DNA from 3 places in the Lysinibacillus sp. JNUCC 51 genome. Region 2 is predicted to be linked to each of the others. Evidence: a T-box and tRNA genes for the amino acid it is inferred to sense, from the RefSeq annotation. Region 2 holds a T-box; the other regions hold tRNA genes.
The links. A T-box is a leader RNA that pairs with one kind of tRNA and senses whether it is charged. The one in region 2 lies ahead of ileS (isoleucine--tRNA ligase), so its partner is inferred to be a tRNA-Ile.

Region 1 (5,929 bases), 850 kb from region 2:
ACTTGGAGATAGCTGGTTCTCTCCGAAATAGCTTTAGGGCTAGCCTCGTGATGAGAATACTGGAGGTAGAGCACTGTTTGGACTAGGGGGCCATCCCGGTTTACCGAATTCAGACAAACTCCGAATGCCAGATATTTATACACGGGAGTCAGACTGCGAGTGATAAGATCCGTAGTCAAAAGGGAAACAGCCCAGACCACCAGCTAAGGTCCCAAAGTAATCGTTAAGTGGAAAAGGATGTGGCGTTGCACAGACAACCAGGATGTTGGCTTAGAAGCAGCCATCATTTAAAGAGTGCGTAATAGCTCACTGGTCGAGTGACGCTGCGCCGAAAATGTATCGGGGCTAAACGATTCACCGAAGCTGTGGATTGACATCTACGATGTCAGTGGTAGGAGAGCGTTCTAAGTGCGTTGAAGTCAGATCGGAAGGACTGGTGGAGCGCTTAGAAGTGAGAATGCCGGTATGAGTAGCGAAAGACGGGTGAGAATCCCGTCCACCGTATGACTAAGGTTTCCTGAGGAAGGCTCGTCCGCTCAGGGTTAGTCGGGACCTAAGCCGAGGCCGATAGGCGTAGGCGATGGACAACAGGTTGATATTCCTGTACCACCTCCTCACCGTTTGAGAAATGGGGGGACGCAGTAGGATAGGGTAAGCGCGCTGTTGGATATGCGCGTCCAAGCAGTAAGGCGTGTGTGTAGGCAAATCCGCACACTGTAACGTTGAGCTGTGATGGCGAGTCCGTATGGACGAAGTTCCTGATTTCACACTGCCAAGAAAAGCCTCTATCGAGGTGAGAGGTGCCCGTACCGCAAACCGACACAGGTAGTCGAGGAGAGAATCCTAAGGTGTGCGAGAGAACTCTCGTTAAGGAACTCGGCAAAATGACCCCGTAACTTCGGGAGAAGGGGTGCTCTTGAGCGTGCAAGCGCATGAGAGCCGCAGTGAATAGGCCCAGGCGACTGTTTAGCAAAAACACAGGTCTCTGCAAAACCGTAAGGTGACGTATAGGGGCTGACGCCTGCCCGGTGCTGGAAGGTTAAGAGGAGTGGTTAGCGCAAGCGAAGCTGCGAATTGAAGCCCCAGTAAACGGCGGCCGTAACTATAACGGTCCTAAGGTAGCGAAATTCCTTGTCGGGTAAGTTCCGACCCGCACGAAAGGCGTAACGATCTGGGCACTGTCTCAACGAGAGACTCGGTGAAATTATAGTACCTGTGAAGATGCAGGTTACCCGCGACAGGACGGAAAGACCCCGTGGAGCTTTACTGTAGCCTGATATTGAATTTTGGTACAACTTGTACAGGATAGGTAGGAGCCAGAGATCTCGGAGCGCCAGCTTCGAAGGAGGCGTCGGTGGGATACTACCCTGGTTGTATTGAAATTCTAACCCATGCCCCTTAGCGGGGCAGGAGACAGTGTCAGGCGGACAGTTTGACTGGGGCGGTCGCCTCCTAAAAGGTAACGGAGGCGCCCAAAGGTTCCCTCAGAATGGTTGGAAATCATTCGTAGAGTGTAAAGGCACAAGGGAGCTTGACTGCGAGACCTACAAGTCGAGCAGGGTCGAAAGACGGGCTTAGTGATCCGGTGGTTCCGCATGGAAGGGCCATCGCTCAACGGATAAAAGCTACCCCGGGGATAACAGGCTTATCTCCCCCAAGAGTCCACATCGACGGGGAGGTTTGGCACCTCGATGTCGGCTCATCGCATCCTGGGGCTGTAGTCGGTCCCAAGGGTTGGGCTGTTCGCCCATTAAAGCGGTACGCGAGCTGGGTTCAGAACGTCGTGAGACAGTTCGGTCCCTATCCGTCGTGGGCGTAGGAAATTTGAGAGGAGCTGTCCTTAGTACGAGAGGACCGGGATGGACACACCGCTGGTGTACCAGTTGTCTTGCCAAAGGCATCGCTGGGTAGCTATGTGTGGACGGGATAAGTGCTGAAAGCATCTAAGCATGAAGCCCCCCTCAAGATGAGATTTCCCATTACGCAAGTAAGTAAGATCCCTCAAAGACGATGAGGTAGATAGGTTCGAGGTGGAAGTGTGGTGACACATGGAGCTGACGAATACTAATCGATCGAGGACTTAACCAAAATGTTTGAAACAATCAATGCACCGTTTATCCAGTTTTGAAAGAATAATTCTTTCAACCAAGGGTTTCAAGATACGAGTAGTTCGAGGAAGCGATGGAGAGAAGGAAGGAGCGTACTTAAGTACGTGACTGACTGAACGACAGAAGCTGACGAAGAAATACGATGTATATTGGAAGCCGACAATAGTCTAGTGATGATGGCAAAGAGGTCACACCCGTTCCCATACCGAACACGGAAGTTAAGCTCTTTAGCGCCGATGGTAGTTGGGGGCTTCCCCCTGTGAGAGTAGGACGTCGCTAGGCATTATACCCAGGAGGATTAGCTCAGCTGGGAGAGCACCTGCCTTACAAGCAGGGGGTCGGCGGTTCGAGCCCGTCATCCTCCACCATAATGGTCCCGTGGTGTAGCGGTTAACATGCCTGCCTGTCACGCAGGAGATCGCCGGTTCGATCCCGGTCGGGACCGCCATTTTTTTTTGCCGGTGTAGCTCAGTTGGTAGAGCAACTGACTTGTAATCAGTAGGTCGTGGGTTCGACTCCTATCGCCGGCACCATCCCTTGGAGGGGTAGCGAAGAGGCTAAACGCGGCGGACTGTAAATCCGCTCCTTAGGGTTCGGCGGTTCGAATCCGTCCCCCTCCACCATTTTAGGGGCATAGTTCAACGGTAGAATAGAGGTCTCCAAAACCTTTGGTGTGGGTTCGATTCCTACTGCCCCTGCCAGGTTTCGAGGTACTCGTTATCAAACACTGCTATGATTACATATAGTGGCGATTGTGGCGAAGTGGTTAACGCACCGGATTGTGGTTCCGGCATTCGTGGGTTCGATTCCCATCAGTCGCCCCATTTAATTATTGGGGTATAGCCAAGCGGTAAGGCAACGGATTTTGATTCCGTCATGCCTAGGTTCGAATCCTAGTACCCCAGCCATTCATTTCTTAGTTTGAGCCATTAGCTCAGTTGGTAGAGCATCTGACTTTTAATCAGAGGGTCGAAGGTTCGAGTCCTTCATGGCTCATCAGTTTTTATAAATGCGCCCGTAGCTCAATTGGATAGAGCGTCTGACTACGGATCAGAAGGTTATGGGTTCGACTCCTGTCGGGCGCGCCAAAAAAGCCTATAATATCGGAATGTAGCTCAGCTTGGTAGAGCACTTGGTTTGGGACCAAGGGGTCGTAGGTTCGAATCCTGTCATTCCGACCATCTTTCTTAATTATTGGGGCCTTAGCTCAGCTGGGAGAGCGCCTGCCTTGCACGCAGGAGGTCAGCGGTTCGATCCCGCTAGGCTCCACCATTTATATAATTTCCGGAGGTATACCCAAGTCTGGCTGAAGGGATCGGTCTTGAAAACCGACAGGCGGGTAACACCGCGCGGGGGTTCGAATCCCTCTACCTCCTCCATTTTCCGGGTCAGTAGCTCAGTTGGTAGAGCATTAGATTGAAGCTCTAAGTGTCGGCGGTTCGATTCCGTCCTGACCCACCATCTGCGGGTGTAGTTTAATGGTAAAACCTCAGCCTTCCAAGCTGATGTCGTGAGTTCGATTCTCATCACCCGCTCCAAAAAATAATGGGCCTATAGCTCAGCTGGTTAGAGCGCACGCCTGATAAGCGTGAGGTCGATGGTTCGAGTCCATTTAGGCCCACCATTATTCCGAAGTAGCTCAGTTGGTAGTAGCACCTGACTGTTAATCAGGTTGTCGCAGGTTCGAGTCCTGCCTTCGGAGCCACGGCCCGTTGGTCAAGTGGTTAAGACACCGCCCTTTCACGGCGGTAACACGGGTTCGAATCCCGTACGGGTCATCAAGCATGTTGCACATTAGTGCGACATGCTTTTTTTTATGCGAACTATACTGACAAACAAAGTTCATCATGCGTTAAGGAAATTTTATTTCTAAAGCACAAATAATAACTTCTACTCCTAAATACTGCAAAGGGAGTGCAAAATGGGGCCTAATGCGTCTCGTGTATTACCTACTTCGGCATAATAAAACGTTATAATAAACGTTATAATAGCATATCTCTACTTAAAAAATTTTCCTCTGTAATTTCTCCTGATTTTTATAATGTCTACTCAAGATGGGAACCCTTTTAATAAATAATTTTAGTGAAGGCTTAAGCATAAAGACGAATCCTGACGCATTGTTTATTTGCACGACAGCGGCAATTATACCGAGGCATAATTCATAAAATGAAGAGGTGGTATGAAATATTGAACAAAGTATTTCATATATAAAATATGTATGTTTTCTGGCAGATTTTTTCGTGGTGATTATAGTTCCATTCCTCTAATATGAGGGTAGATGGAGGAATTCGATATGAATTTACAGGAAGTACAGCGTTTTTTAGAACTTTATCAAGTAGAACAAAATGAGTCGAAAACATGGCTAGAAAATAAGTCACAGCAAATTAAAACTGCAGGCGAATATATACCGACAACGGAAGAATTAATCTTTGGTGCACGAGTGGCCTGGCGTAATAGTAATAAGTGTATTGGTCGATTGTTTTGGCAATCACTGCATGTTGTAGATGCCCGCGATATTTCCAATGAAGAGGGTATCTTCAAAGCTTTGCTTGAACATATTAAGTATGCAACAAATGGTGGAAAAATTCGTCCAACAATAACGGTTTTTGCACCAGGGCGTGTTCGTATATGGAATCATCAGCTAATCCGTTATGCTGGCTATGAAACTGAATCTGGAATCATTGGTGATTTGCATTCTGTTGAGTTTACAAAATTATGTGAGTCACTTGGTTGGCAAGGAGAGGGAACGGCATTTGATGTCCTTCCACTTGTTGTACAAATGGACGGAAGGGAGCCGCAATTGTTTAGGATTCCTGACGAGTATGTACTACAGGTACCGATTCGTCATCCAGAATCATCTCAAGTAGAGAAGCTAGGATTAAAATGGTATGCAGTGCCGATTATATCGAGTATGCGTTTCCAAATGGCAGGTATTGATTTTGAGGCTGCCCCATTCAATGGTTGGTATATGGGTACAGAAATCGGGGCACGTAATTTAGCAGATCATGAACGTTATAATATGCTGCCCGCTATAGCAGAAATTTTCAATCTCGATACAACTAAACAGGCTTCTTTATGGCGTGATCGTGCATTAGTCGAGCTGAATATTGCCGTACTACATTCTTTTAAAGAAGACGGTGTGAGCATTGTAGATCATCATACAGCTGCACAGCAATTTAAATTGTTTGAGGAAACTGAAGCAGCGGCGGATCGTAAGGTTACAGGCAATTGGACGTGGTTGATTCCACCTCTTTCACCAGCTACGACTCATATTTTCCATAAGCCCTATGTTAATATTTACAATACACCGAATTATTTTTATCAGAAACCACCTTATTAGAGAAAAAGGCAGCCCACTTTAACTTCTTTCAGCGGGTGTTCAAACATCTGTACCTGTCGCTACGCTTTCGGTACAAAAGACATCCGCTTAAAGAAGCTCATGAGCCACCTTATTTAATTCACATATTCATTTTTAGAAGCCCTAAATGAACATAAGAAAAGTATCAATACTACGATAACAAATAACCAACCTGCTATATTCCAGCCACCAAATAAATCATGTAAATATCCAAATAAAATTGGACCGATTGCGGCTAATAAATATCCTAATGATTGTGCGAATCCTGATAAATCAGCTGCTTCTAAAGCTGTACGGGTACGTAGTGTAAAGAACATCATCGCTAATGCGAATGAAGCACCTCCGGCTAAGCCTAGTAGCACCATCCATAGTACAGCGAGGCTTGTCCATTCCATGACTACCCCGATAAAGCCAACTAAGTAAAATGCCGTAAACATTAATACGAGAGGACGTTGAGATGTCA
Region 2 (5,929 bases):
AATTTTATTTTAGACGATAATTAATAGCGAGGATTGTAGTTTATATGACTTTTTATTTAATCTTGAAGTATGTGTCAATAGCATTTTATGTCTACTCACTAATGTTAGTCGCATATGTTTTAATGTCTTGGGTGCCAGCTGTTCAAAACTCATCAATTGGACGTTTATTAGCAAAAGTATGCGAACCTTATCTTGCCATCTTTAGAAAATTCATCCCGCCAATTGGCATGATTGATATTTCACCTATTGTAGCAATATTCCTGCTTAATTATATTCAAAAAGGGCTTTTTATTGTTATATTAAAAATATACGAGATGTTTGCTTAAAAGAAATCCTCACGAACGGTGGGGATTTTTTATTTATGGGGAATACTATTTAACAAAGATAGTTGGTTAACGATTTAGTGATGATTCTCGAAGTTCTCCTATCCCCGTATAAATGGTACTGCTTGCGTATAATGTGAAGTCAAGTACATATTGAATAAAAAAAACTGAGATAACGTTTGCTATGTATATAAGTTGATTGGTCTCGGACGCCCCCTGGATGCTTTGTTTTGTGCGAAAGCAAAGCGACAGCATAAAGCCTCCAACCGGAACAGAAATCAACACACGTTATAGTTATGAGCCTATTTAAAAAAATCCTGAAAATACCAATGAAATTGAACTAGTAAAAGAGAGATAATAGAGGTGAAGTTATATGGAGCATTTAATACAGCATTTTAGAAAAGATGAGCAGCCTTTTATTGAACAGGTTGTGGGCTGGCAGCATGAGGTAGAGGATCGATATGCTCCAAAGCTTACTGATTTTCTGGATCCTCGACAGCGCTTTATTGTTGCATCGATAATTGGACAGAATGACACATTAAAAACAGCTAGTGCCGGGCTCTTTGATGATGCAGAAAGACAACGCATGCTGGTTTATCCTACTTATTATGAGCCTATGGAGGAAGATTTTCAGCTTACAATATTTACGATTCAATATCCTGTGAAATTTGTCCAATTACGTCATCCAGATGTCCTTGGAGCTTTGTTATCTTTAGGTTTGGATCGTGCCAAATTCGGTGATATTCGTGTCAATGACCATCAAGTACAATTTGTAGTAGCGAATGAGGTAGCGGAATATGTACGCTTACATTTAACAGGCATCGGTAAAGTAAAGGTACATGTAGAATCGATTAAAGAAACGGAACCATTGCTACAAAACGAGGATGAGTGGCTAGAAGAATCTCATACTGTTTCATCTATGCGTTTAGATGTGATTATCTCAACGGTTTTAAAGATTTCTCGTCAGAAGGCACAAGCATTAATTACAGGTAAAAAGGTACGTGTCAATTGGACTGAACGGGATTCAGTTGCTTTTGAATTACAAGAAGGAGATATTTTATCTGTACGTGGAAGCGGTCGAATAAAAATTATGATGACTGAAGGTCGTACAAAAAAAGATAAAATTCGTTTGCAAATCGGTCGATTGGCCCAAAAAAGCTAAAAACCAAGTAAATTTCATTAATTTTTACTGCTAAGTTGTTGGAACAATTGTATAATAGAAAGTACGAATGTACATGTAAAGGAGAGAAGGATCGTATGCCATTATCACCTATTGATATACATAATAAGGAGTTTACTAAATCTTTCAGGGGCTATGCTGAAGATGAAGTAAATGAATTTTTAGATCAAATTATTAAAGACTATGAAATTTTGTTACGTGAAAAAAAGGAAGTAGACAGACAACTAGAAATTTCCTTAGAACAAGCGAGACATTTTAACTCATTAGAGGAAACATTACAAAAATCAATTGTTGTTGCACAAGAAGCGGCTGATGAAGTACGTAGAAATTCTCAAAAAGAGGCTAAACTCATTGTAAAGGAAGCAGAAAAAAATGCTGATCGTATTATCAATGAGGCTTTAACAAAAGCTCGAAAAGTAACAATAGAAATTGATGAGCTGAAAAAGCAATCTAAAGTATTCCGTAATCGTTTTAAAATGCTTGTAGAGGCACAACTGGATTTACTAAATGCAGACGATTGGGACCATTTGTTACAATATGATATTGACCTTACTGAAATTCAAGCATCTGTTGAAGAAGCACAGGAAGCCGATCAAGTTTAATCGCTTTTATAGACATGAGCACGCAATAAGTGAAACTTGACGTGATTGTATGATTTTCATATACTAATGTAATAGTAATTATTTTGAACACATATGCAAAACAGGCGGAGACGAAGACAGTATTTGTTAGGCGTAGTTAAGCGATTTGGGGATAGTGTGAGCCCGAACAAGCAAATAACAATGAACATCACTTCTGAGCTAGAATAACTGAATGCAGTAAGTTATTTCGTGATGCACAACGTTAACGTGCTTTAAGAGTGGTAGTGCAATTTTGTGCTACAATTAGGGTGGTACCGCGAGTATAAGCTTCTCGTCCCTTTGAGGGATTGAGAGGCTTTTTTTTATGTTCAAATGGCGGGAGGCTTCCATTTCTGTTCGTGTGGACAATACTTTTGTTGTTGAAATGTATTTATTTTGCCAATAACTAGAACTTAGGAATGGCATAATCGCACGCCCCAAGAACGCGCCCAGTCGGAACTGAAGTCAATCCTACGTTATGGTGATGAGCCTAATAACTGTCGTATGTGAATTAGCGCCTTAGTGCATATGTTCTTTGTTTGTAAAATAAAGGAGGAATTGAAAAATGGTTGAGTACAAAGATACTTTATTAATGCCAAAAACAGATTTCCCAATGCGTGGAAACTTACCGGCGAATGAACCGAAAATGCAAGAAAAATGGAATGAGATGGACATTAATAAATTACAGATGGAGCGCACAGAAGGACGCCCTGAGTATGTGTTACACGATGGACCTCCATATGCAAATGGTGATATCCATATCGGTCATGCTTTAAATAAAGTACTGAAAGATATGATTACACGTCATCGCTCTATGACTGGCTACCATGTTAACTATATTCCAGGCTGGGATACACATGGTTTACCAATTGAGCAAGCTCTTACGAACAAAGGTGTAAAACGCAAAGAAATGTCTGTTGCTGAATTCCGTAAATTATGTGAGGAGTATGCTTACGAGCAAATCGACAACCAACGTACACAATTCCGCCGTTTAGGTGTTCGTGGTGATTGGGAAAATCCATATATTACATTAAAGCCTGAATTTGAAGCACGTCAAATTGAAGTATTCGGAAAGATGGCTGAAAAAGGCTATATTTATAAAGGTTTAAAACCAGTTTACTGGTCTCCATCATCTGAATCTGCACTTGCAGAAGCAGAGATTGAATATAAAGATATTAAATCGCCTTCTATTTATGTAAGCTTTGCGCTTAAAGATGCTAAAGGGGTTGTCCCAGCAGATGCTAAAATTATCATCTGGACAACAACACCTTGGACACTTCCAGCAAACTTAGGGATTTCTGTAAACCCTGAATTTATTTATGTGGTTGTTGCAGTTGCAGATAAAAAATTCATTATTGCAAAAGAATTATTAGAAAAAGTTGCTAACGAACTTGAGTGGGAAGCATATGAAATTGTTCAAGAAATTAAAGGTGACGCATTAGATCGAATTGTAGCGCAGCATCCATTCTATGACCGTGAATCTCTTGTGATGGTTGGCGAGCACGTAACTGCTGAAGCGGGTACTGGCTGTGTTCATACAGCACCAGGACACGGGGAAGATGACTATCATATTAGCAAGCAATATGGTCTACCAATTCTTAGCCCTGTTGATAATAGCGGCTGCTATACAGATGAAGCACCTGGTTTTGAAGGTGTATTCTACAATGATGCAAACAAATTAATCACAGAAAAATTAAAAGAAGTAGGCGCATTAGAAAAACTTAACTTCTTTACACACTCTTATCCACATGACTGGCGTACGAAAAAACCAGTTATTTATCGTGCAACACCACAATGGTTTGCGTCAATAGATGCATTCCGTGATGAGTTACTAGGGGCTGTAAAATCAACGGCATTTACACCTGCATGGGGTGAAACTCGTCTTTATAATATGATTCGTGACCGTGGGGACTGGGTAATTTCACGTCAGCGCGCATGGGGTGTGCCAATTCCAATTTTCTATGCTGAAAATGGAGAGCCAATTATTACACCAGAAACAATCGCTCATATCTCTGCATTATTCCGTGAACATGGGTCAAATATTTGGTTCCAAAAAACGGCAAAAGAATTATTACCTGAAGGCTTCACACATGCAGGTAGCCCGAACGGTGAATTTACAAAAGAAAACGATATTATGGACGTTTGGTTTGACTCAGGTTCTTCTCACCAAGGTGTGCTAGTAGAACGTGGAATGAAATATCCAGCTGATTTATATTTAGAGGGCTCTGACCAACACCGTGGATGGTTCAACTCATCATTAATTACTTCTGTAGCTATTAATGGCTATGCACCATATAAGGGACTATTAACACATGGTTTCGTGCTAGATGGTGAAGGTCGTAAGATGAGTAAATCTTTAGGGAATGTAATTATCCCTAAAAAAGTTATGGATCAATACGGAGCAGATATTCTTCGTTTATGGGTTGCCTCTGTAGATTATACAGCTGACGTTCGTATCTCAATGGATATGTTGAAGCAAGTATCTGAGGTTTATCGAAAAATCCGTAACACATTCCGATTCTTACACGGAAATGTAGCTGATTTCGATGTAACGAAAGATCGAGTAGCATATGAAGATCTTCGTGAAATGGATCAGTACGTTTATATGCGCTTACAGGATGTATTAAAAACTGTACGTGCTGCATATGATCGCTATGATTTCGCAGCTGTTTATCATGCAGTGAATAACTTTGTTGCTGTAGAATTATCTTCATTCTATTTAGATATTGCAAAAGATGTTGTATACATTGAAGGCCACGACAACAAAGATCGCCGTGCGATGCAAACAGTTATTTATGACACATTAATGACATTAGTAAAAGTGATGTCACCTATTATTCCTCATACAAGTGACGAGATGTGGTCTTACTTACATGCTCAAGGTGTTGTAGAAGAGGTATCTGTACAATTAACAGACTTCCCAGAGGTAGATGAACATGAAAACTTCGAAAGTCTACGTGCAAAATGGGTGAAAATTATTGATGTTCGTGATGATATTTTAAAAGCATTAGAGGAAGCTCGTAATGCAAAAACAATCGGTAAATCACTTGAAGCGAAAGTGACAGTTTATGCAAAAGAAGATGTAACGGCATTATTAAGTGATGCAAGCATTGATTTTGCACAGCTTTCAATCGTTTCTGCCTTTGAAGTAGCATCAATTGAAGCTGCACCTTCAGATGCACTAGCTCTAGAACATGCATCGATTGTTGTAGAAAAGGCAACAGGTGAAAAATGTGAGCGTTGCTGGTCTATTTCAGAAACAGTCGGTTCAAATGAAGCACAACCAACAGTATGTGCGCGTTGTGCGGAAGTTGTAGAAAAATATTACGCTTAATACAAACTGTAAATAAGAATCTGCATTCTATAAAATTAATAACGCAAGTCTCCTTTATGTGGGGGGCTTGCGTTTTTTGAGGTCTAGCAGATTCTTTTTTTTGTAATGGAGCGAATTGTATTCTTCATTTATGTGTTCTGAACTATTTAAATAAAATTTCTTGCGTATTGCGGTAGTCTGTCGGGGATATACCGACATATTTCTTAAATGTCAGGCTGAAATAATTAGGTGTGTTAAAGCCACAGATGAAGGAGATTTTTTCGATGGTGTAATCGTATTTTCGTAAATACGGCAGTGACTTGATGATACGTGTAAAGGCTACGTAATCCACAAAATTGCGACCAGTCTCTTTTTTAAACAATCGGCTAAAATGAGTAGCACTAAAATTGATATATTTGGCAACATCACTGATCGTCAGTTGCTCATCATAGTGATCCTCGATATATTGAATAGCCTTTTGAAGTTGTTCTTG
Region 3 (5,929 bases), 2.2 Mb from region 2:
ATTTGAAATATCAATAAAGGTCTCCTGCCCAGCAGCACGTTTATTAAATAATGCATGTGCAGTAACATGGCGTGGTGCTAAATCCAACTGTTCATGTATACCTTCCATTATGGGATGACGCTGCGCATCGACAAATTTTCCACCGGCGCCGCGCACAGCTTCAGAGACTAAACCTTTGGCCTGTTCTCCACACCAAAGTAAGCTCGGATGAAATTGCATAAATTCCATATCACTGATGGCAGCTCCTGCACGATATGCTAAAGCGATACCATCTCCAGTATTTGTAGCAAAGTTAGACGTACAAGAATAAATAGCACCTGCACCTCCTGTCGCTAGAATGACGTGGTGGGCAAGATAGCGCTTCGTTCCCTCTGCTCCTTTTGTAAGAACGCCAACACAATCTCCATCTAGATTTAATAAAAGTTCGTAAGCCATTTCATAGCAATTCACAACGATATTAGGTGTAAGTTGATTGAGCAAATAATCGATCATTACTTGGCCAGTACGATCCCCACCTGCATGTAAAATACGGTGATGACTATGTGCACCCTCTAAGCCTAGAGCTGGGGACCCATCAACTTGTCGATCGATAGGGAAGCCCCCATTTAATAGATCACGCATTATTTCTGTGCCGCTTTCTATTAGTACTTCAACATTCCTTCTTTCATGATGATTTTCACCAGCAGCCAACGTATCAGCAATGTGAAACTTTGGATGGTCTTCTTGACCTGTAACGGCAGCAATACCACCTTGAGCACGATAAGAACTACTCATTTTAATTGAACATTTTGTAACTATCTGAACTTGAAAATGTCCTTCGAGTAGTCGAGCAGTTTGAAGTGCAGCAACACCGGTACCGATAATAAGTACATCTGTCATTACATCCATACATATACCTTCTTTACAGTTGTCTTGACACATATCTTTACATAAAATAAAAGAGAAAACAAGACCTGATGAACTAGAAGGGGAGAATAAGATGATTTATTTGGATTACGCTGCAACCTCTCCAATGACTCCAAAAGCTCTTAAAGCATATTGCAAGGTAGCAGGGCAGTATTATGGAAATAGTGCAAGCTTACATGATCTAGGAGGGCAAGCACATTATTTTGTTGAACAGGCAAGAGCTGTTGTAGCAAAATCTCTTGGAGTAAACAGTGATGGTGTAATTTTTACCGGAAGCGGAACTGAGGGTAATTTAATTTCGATTTTGTCGTTAGCTTTAGCTGCAGATAAAGGTAAGCATATTATTTCATCACAAGCTGAACACACATCCGTACATGCTGCTTTAAATACACTTGAAAAAATGGGTTTTGAGGTCACGAAGTTACCTTTACAACAAGATGGTTGTATTAATGTAGAACACTTACGAGAAGCAATACAAGAAGATACGGTTTTAATCACTCTCCAACATGTAAATTCAGAGATAGGTTCTATTCAACCTATTGAAGAAATAGCCGAGATTGCAAAACAATCAAATGTTCTTTTTCATGTCGATTGTGTACAGTCCTTCTGTAAACTTTCGTTAAAACAGAAAGTAGATGCTATTACTGTTTCAGCTCATAAAATAGGTGGGCCAAAAGGATGTGGAGCTATCTATATTAATCCTAAGCTCCGTGTTCCTGCATTAGCACCAGGTGTCACGCATGAGCGTGGGCTAAGGGGGGGAACGCTAGATACCCCAGCTATTGTCGCTTTTGCTACGGCGATTGAAGATTATCAATATGAGCTTCAGCATTATGAAGCATTACGTCAATACTTTCAGAAAAGTTTACCGGAGACGTGTAGAATAATTGAGTGTAAGGGGCAATTACCTAATATTTGTGGTGTATTGATGAAAAGGGTAGAGGGGCAATACGTTTTGTTAAAATTAAATGAAGCGGGGATATGTATTTCTACAGGAAGTGCCTGTGATATTCATAGTGAATCTGGTACGAAGGCGATTTTATCAATGGGATATTCTATAGAAGCGGCGCGTCAATTTTTTAGAATATCTTTTGGTCCAGCAACAACATTTAAAGAAATTGATCGATTACAAAAGGCTCTTACCGTAATTTAGTGTTTCTCAGATTAAAATAGTAAAGGATAAGAAGAAAATAAGAATCTATAATAAAATAATATTGAAATTATAAATTAACGGGCATATTCATAATCTATAAAAAGATATTTTGTATCCATTATTCAAGCTGATTGGAGCGAATGGCTACTCGAGTACTTCTATAGAAGAGTAAAGATTTTTGCGTGAAAAGTGACAATGCTTAAATATTTGCTAGAGGAAGGAGTTAGCTTGAGGCGAAAATCAGCATCTTTTTATGAATAAAATAGCAAATCAATCTATCTGATAAATTAATTGTTTTCTTTTAATTGAACAATTGCTATAATAAATAGCAGAGTGATAATTTCTCTTTCATAACAAAAAATATCTTCTTAAAGTAATTATTTCTTTTTTTTATAAAAAAGTGTTGCACAATGTGAGAAAACGTTATACAATAATTCTTGTCTTGAAGGACAGGTAATAAACTTCAAAACGAAATACATAAGAGTTTCAAGATACAACGTATATTGAAAGCTGTTAATAGTCTAGTGATGATGGCAAAGAGGTCACACCCGTTCCCATATCGAACACGGAAGTTAAGCTCTTTAGCGCCGATGGTAGTTGGGGGCTTCCCCCTGCGAGAGTAGGACGTCGCTAGGCATAATACCCAGGAGGATTAGCTCAGCTGGGAGAGCACCTGCCTTACAAGCAGGGGGTCGGCGGTTCGAGCCCGTCATCCTCCACCATTTGCCGGTGTAGCTCAGTTGGTAGAGCAACTGACTTGTAATCAGTAGGTCGTGGGTTCGACTCCTATCGCCGGCACCATTTTAGAGCCATTAGCTCAGTTGGTAGAGCATCTGACTTTTAATCAGAGGGTCGAAGGTTCGAGTCCTTCATGGCTCACCATTTTATTGCCAACAAAATATGCGGGTGTGGCGGAATTGGCAGACGCACTAGACTTAGGATCTAGCGCCGCAAGGCGTGGGGGTTCGACTCCCTTCACCCGCACCATATTTTTGAAATTTCATAATTGCCAGGATAAATAAATCTTATGCACATGCGGAAGTAGTTCAGTGGTAGAACACCACCTTGCCAAGGTGGGGGTCGCGAGTTCGAACCTCGTCTTCCGCTCCAAATGTGCCGGGGTGGCGGAACTGGCAGACGCACAGGACTTAAAATCCTGCGGTAGGTGACTACCGTGCCGGTTCGATTCCGGCCCTCGGCACCATTTTTTGTTTTAATAATTAGCGCCCGTAGCTCAATTGGATAGAGCGTCTGACTACGGATCAGAAGGTTATGGGTTCGACTCCTGTCGGGCGCGCCAAATTAATATTTATCGGAATGTAGCTCAGCTTGGTAGAGCACTTGGTTTGGGACCAAGGGGTCGTAGGTTCGAATCCTGTCATTCCGACCATTTTATGGGGCCTTAGCTCAGCTGGGAGAGCGCCTGCCTTGCACGCAGGAGGTCAGCGGTTCGATCCCGCTAGGCTCCACCATAAAAGATAACCAGTATAAAGATCCTGGCGGCGTAGCTCAGCTGGCTAGAGCGTACGGTTCATACCCGTAAGGTCGGGGGTTCGATCCCCTCTGCCGCCATCTTAAAGGACCTTTAGCTCAGTTGGTTAGAGCAGACGGCTCATAACCGTCCGGTCGCAGGTTCGAGTCCTGCAAGGTCCACCATTTATATAATGTTACGGAGGTATACCCAAGTCTGGCTGAAGGGATCGGTCTTGAAAACCGACAGGCGGGTAACACCGCGCGGGGGTTCGAATCCCTCTACCTCCTCCAGTTTATATTTAAATGGTGCTTGAAAAACTCGAAAAGAATATATTATTAACGCGGGGTGGAGCAGTGGTAGCTCGTCGGGCTCATAACCCGAAGGTCGTTGGTTCAAATCCGGCCCCCGCAACCAAAATGGTCCCGTGGTGTAGCGGTTAACATGCCTGCCTGTCACGCAGGAGATCGCCGGTTCGATCCCGGTCGGGACCGCCATTTTTTAAAAATATGGGTCAGTAGCTCAGTTGGTAGAGCATTAGATTGAAGCTCTAAGTGTCGGCGGTTCGATTCCGTCCTGACCCACCATATGCGGGTGTAGTTTAATGGTAAAACCTCAGCCTTCCAAGCTGATGTCGTGGGTTCGATTCCCATCACCCGCTCCAAGGGCCTATAGCTCAGCTGGTTAGAGCGCACGCCTGATAAGCGTGAGGTCGATGGTTCGAGTCCATTTAGGCCCACCATTATTCCGAAGTAGCTCAGTTGGTAGTAGCACCTGACTGTTAATCAGGTTGTCGCAGGTTCGAGTCCTGCCTTCGGAGCCATTTTTTGGGGAAGTACTCAAGAGGCTGAAGAGGCGCCCCTGCTAAGGGTGTAGGTCGGGTAACCGGCGCGAGGGTTCAAATCCCTCCTTCTCCGCCATCGGCCCGTTGGTCAAGTGGTTAAGACACCGCCCTTTCACGGCGGTAACACGGGTTCGAATCCCGTACGGGTCATACTAAAATGCAGTAGATGTAAACTACATCTACTGCATTTTTTTGTATAAGAATAGCTTTACGACTATTACATTAATGAGAGATAAACGGTGCTTTGTGCACGTACTTTGTATTTTCTATATGATCAATGATAAAAGTGGCTATATCTTGATTAGTTATTTTGGTACCAGGCATATCTGTAAGGTTTTCCTTTATCTGATTGGATGTTAAGCTATCTTTTACAAACGGCAATCTAATTAATGTCCATTTGATCTGCTTATTATTTAATAAAATTTCCCATTCCAATTTTTTATCTTGCATCATTTTCGAAAGAAAAACTTCAAAAATCTTTGCTCCAAAACGATTCATCATGCTTTTTTTGTCCTCTTTAATCGTTAGAGAACCACCTGAAACACCTATATAACGATTAATGTTTAACTCTTTCATCACTTTAAAAATATTAGTAGTAACTTTGCTATAAATGGGCTCCTCATTAGGTGGTTGACCAAATGTATTAATAACAACTTGACAATCTTTAAGAAGTTCTCGGATGTTTTCTATGTCCTGTACTTGCCCTTTCACTATTTCAATTGCATTATTTTTATGCAGTAACTTTTCAGGATTTCTAACAAGCATCCGAACAGGATATCCTTTTTGTATTGCGTGAGTTGCTATATGCTTTCCTACTTTCCCTGTTCCTCCAATTATCGCGATTTTATAAGGTCTATCCATTATATACCTCCATTTGAATATACTAGTATATATACGAAAAATCTCATCAATAAGATTCAAATTTATTTCTTTTACTAAAATTTGTAATATAGACGAGTGTAGTATTTTGTTTTGTGATTCTATACGCTAAGATGAAACTAGAACATTTGCTAGGGGGATATGGATGGGAAAATTATTGTGGACTAAAAACTATCAATATTTGTTACAGAAGAACGTGGAACAAGTAGCACCTTTTCTATGTAATTTTTCACCAGGACAAGTAAATCGTGTTGGTAGATTTCAACGTACATACGAGAAATTTGAAAGCACACCATTACGTAGTTTAAATGCTTTTGCATCGCTAGTTGGGGTACAAAGTATTTACGTAAAAGATGAATCTTATCGATTTAACTTAAATGCTTTTAAAGTATTAGGTGGTGTTTATGCAATTGGGCAGTACGTTGCCAAAAAGTTAGGTAGGAATATTGATGAGCTATCGTTTGAGCAGCTTAAATCATTAGAAGTAAAAGAGCAGCTAGGGGATTTAACGTTTATTTCAACGACAGACGGCAATCATGGTCGTGGAGTGGCTTGGGCTGCTAGAGAGCTTGGTTTGACAGCTCGCATTTATATGCCTGCTGGTAGTGCAGAGGAGCGCCTTCAAAATATTAAAAATGAAGGTGCATATGCTGAAATAACGACAATGAATTATGAT

Region 1: it has a tRNA-Ile gene. The T-box ahead of ileS (isoleucine--tRNA ligase) is inferred to sense a tRNA for this amino acid. The anticodon was not compared.
Region 3: it has a tRNA-Ile gene. The T-box ahead of ileS (isoleucine--tRNA ligase) is inferred to sense a tRNA for this amino acid. The anticodon was not compared.

What each region holds. Positions count from the first base shown of each region.
Region 1 is NZ_CP065545.1:2,178,760-2,184,688, reverse strand. Features, by position in the region: rRNA gene JNUCC51_RS10540 (23S ribosomal RNA) at 1-2,088, shown strand, start outside; rRNA gene rrf (5S ribosomal RNA) at 2,275-2,390, shown strand; tRNA gene JNUCC51_RS10530 (tRNA-Val) at 2,401-2,476, shown strand; tRNA gene JNUCC51_RS10525 (tRNA-Asp) at 2,481-2,556, shown strand; tRNA gene JNUCC51_RS10520 (tRNA-Thr) at 2,566-2,641, shown strand; tRNA gene JNUCC51_RS10515 (tRNA-Tyr) at 2,648-2,731, shown strand; tRNA gene JNUCC51_RS10510 (tRNA-Trp) at 2,736-2,809, shown strand; tRNA gene JNUCC51_RS10505 (tRNA-His) at 2,857-2,932, shown strand; tRNA gene JNUCC51_RS10500 (tRNA-Gln) at 2,942-3,016, shown strand; tRNA gene JNUCC51_RS10495 (tRNA-Lys) at 3,032-3,104, shown strand; tRNA gene JNUCC51_RS10490 (tRNA-Arg) at 3,120-3,196, shown strand; tRNA gene JNUCC51_RS10485 (tRNA-Pro) at 3,213-3,289, shown strand; tRNA gene JNUCC51_RS10480 (tRNA-Ala) at 3,305-3,380, shown strand; tRNA gene JNUCC51_RS10475 (tRNA-Ser) at 3,395-3,487, shown strand; tRNA gene JNUCC51_RS10470 (tRNA-Phe) at 3,494-3,569, shown strand; tRNA gene JNUCC51_RS10465 (tRNA-Gly) at 3,573-3,646, shown strand; tRNA gene JNUCC51_RS10460 (tRNA-Ile) at 3,656-3,732, shown strand; tRNA gene JNUCC51_RS10455 (tRNA-Asn) at 3,737-3,813, shown strand; tRNA gene JNUCC51_RS10450 (tRNA-Glu) at 3,815-3,886, shown strand; gene JNUCC51_RS10445 (nitric oxide synthase oxygenase) at 4,402-5,448, shown strand; gene JNUCC51_RS10440 (CynX/NimT family MFS transporter) at 5,562-5,929, opposite strand, start outside.
Region 2 is NZ_CP065545.1:1,331,854-1,337,782, reverse strand. Features, by position in the region: gene JNUCC51_RS06800 (cell division protein SepF) at 1-24, shown strand, start outside; gene JNUCC51_RS06795 (YggT family protein) at 45-326, shown strand; gene JNUCC51_RS06790 (YlmH family RNA-binding protein) at 697-1,485, shown strand; gene JNUCC51_RS06785 (DivIVA domain-containing protein) at 1,581-2,105, shown strand; T-box leader at 2,204-2,426, shown strand; gene ileS (isoleucine--tRNA ligase) at 2,689-5,457, shown strand; gene JNUCC51_RS06775 (helix-turn-helix transcriptional regulator) at 5,600-5,929, opposite strand, start outside.
Region 3 is NZ_CP065545.1:3,523,831-3,529,759, forward strand. Features, by position in the region: gene nadB (L-aspartate oxidase) at 1-888, opposite strand, end outside; gene JNUCC51_RS17020 (cysteine desulfurase family protein) at 980-2,059, shown strand; rRNA gene rrf (5S ribosomal RNA) at 2,580-2,695, shown strand; tRNA gene JNUCC51_RS17030 (tRNA-Val) at 2,706-2,781, shown strand; tRNA gene JNUCC51_RS17035 (tRNA-Thr) at 2,785-2,860, shown strand; tRNA gene JNUCC51_RS17040 (tRNA-Lys) at 2,866-2,941, shown strand; tRNA gene JNUCC51_RS17045 (tRNA-Leu) at 2,962-3,046, shown strand; tRNA gene JNUCC51_RS17050 (tRNA-Gly) at 3,095-3,169, shown strand; tRNA gene JNUCC51_RS17055 (tRNA-Leu) at 3,175-3,263, shown strand; tRNA gene JNUCC51_RS17060 (tRNA-Arg) at 3,283-3,359, shown strand; tRNA gene JNUCC51_RS17065 (tRNA-Pro) at 3,373-3,449, shown strand; tRNA gene JNUCC51_RS17070 (tRNA-Ala) at 3,456-3,531, shown strand; tRNA gene JNUCC51_RS17075 (tRNA-Met) at 3,558-3,631, shown strand; tRNA gene JNUCC51_RS17080 (tRNA-Ile) at 3,639-3,715, shown strand; tRNA gene JNUCC51_RS17085 (tRNA-Ser) at 3,731-3,823, shown strand; tRNA gene JNUCC51_RS17090 (tRNA-Met) at 3,873-3,947, shown strand; tRNA gene JNUCC51_RS17095 (tRNA-Asp) at 3,952-4,027, shown strand; tRNA gene JNUCC51_RS17100 (tRNA-Phe) at 4,042-4,117, shown strand; tRNA gene JNUCC51_RS17105 (tRNA-Gly) at 4,121-4,194, shown strand; tRNA gene JNUCC51_RS17110 (tRNA-Ile) at 4,196-4,272, shown strand; tRNA gene JNUCC51_RS17115 (tRNA-Asn) at 4,277-4,353, shown strand; tRNA gene JNUCC51_RS17120 (tRNA-Ser) at 4,360-4,450, shown strand; tRNA gene JNUCC51_RS17125 (tRNA-Glu) at 4,453-4,524, shown strand; gene JNUCC51_RS17130 (NAD(P)H-binding protein) at 4,597-5,235, opposite strand; gene JNUCC51_RS17135 (diaminopropionate ammonia-lyase) at 5,399-5,929, shown strand, end outside.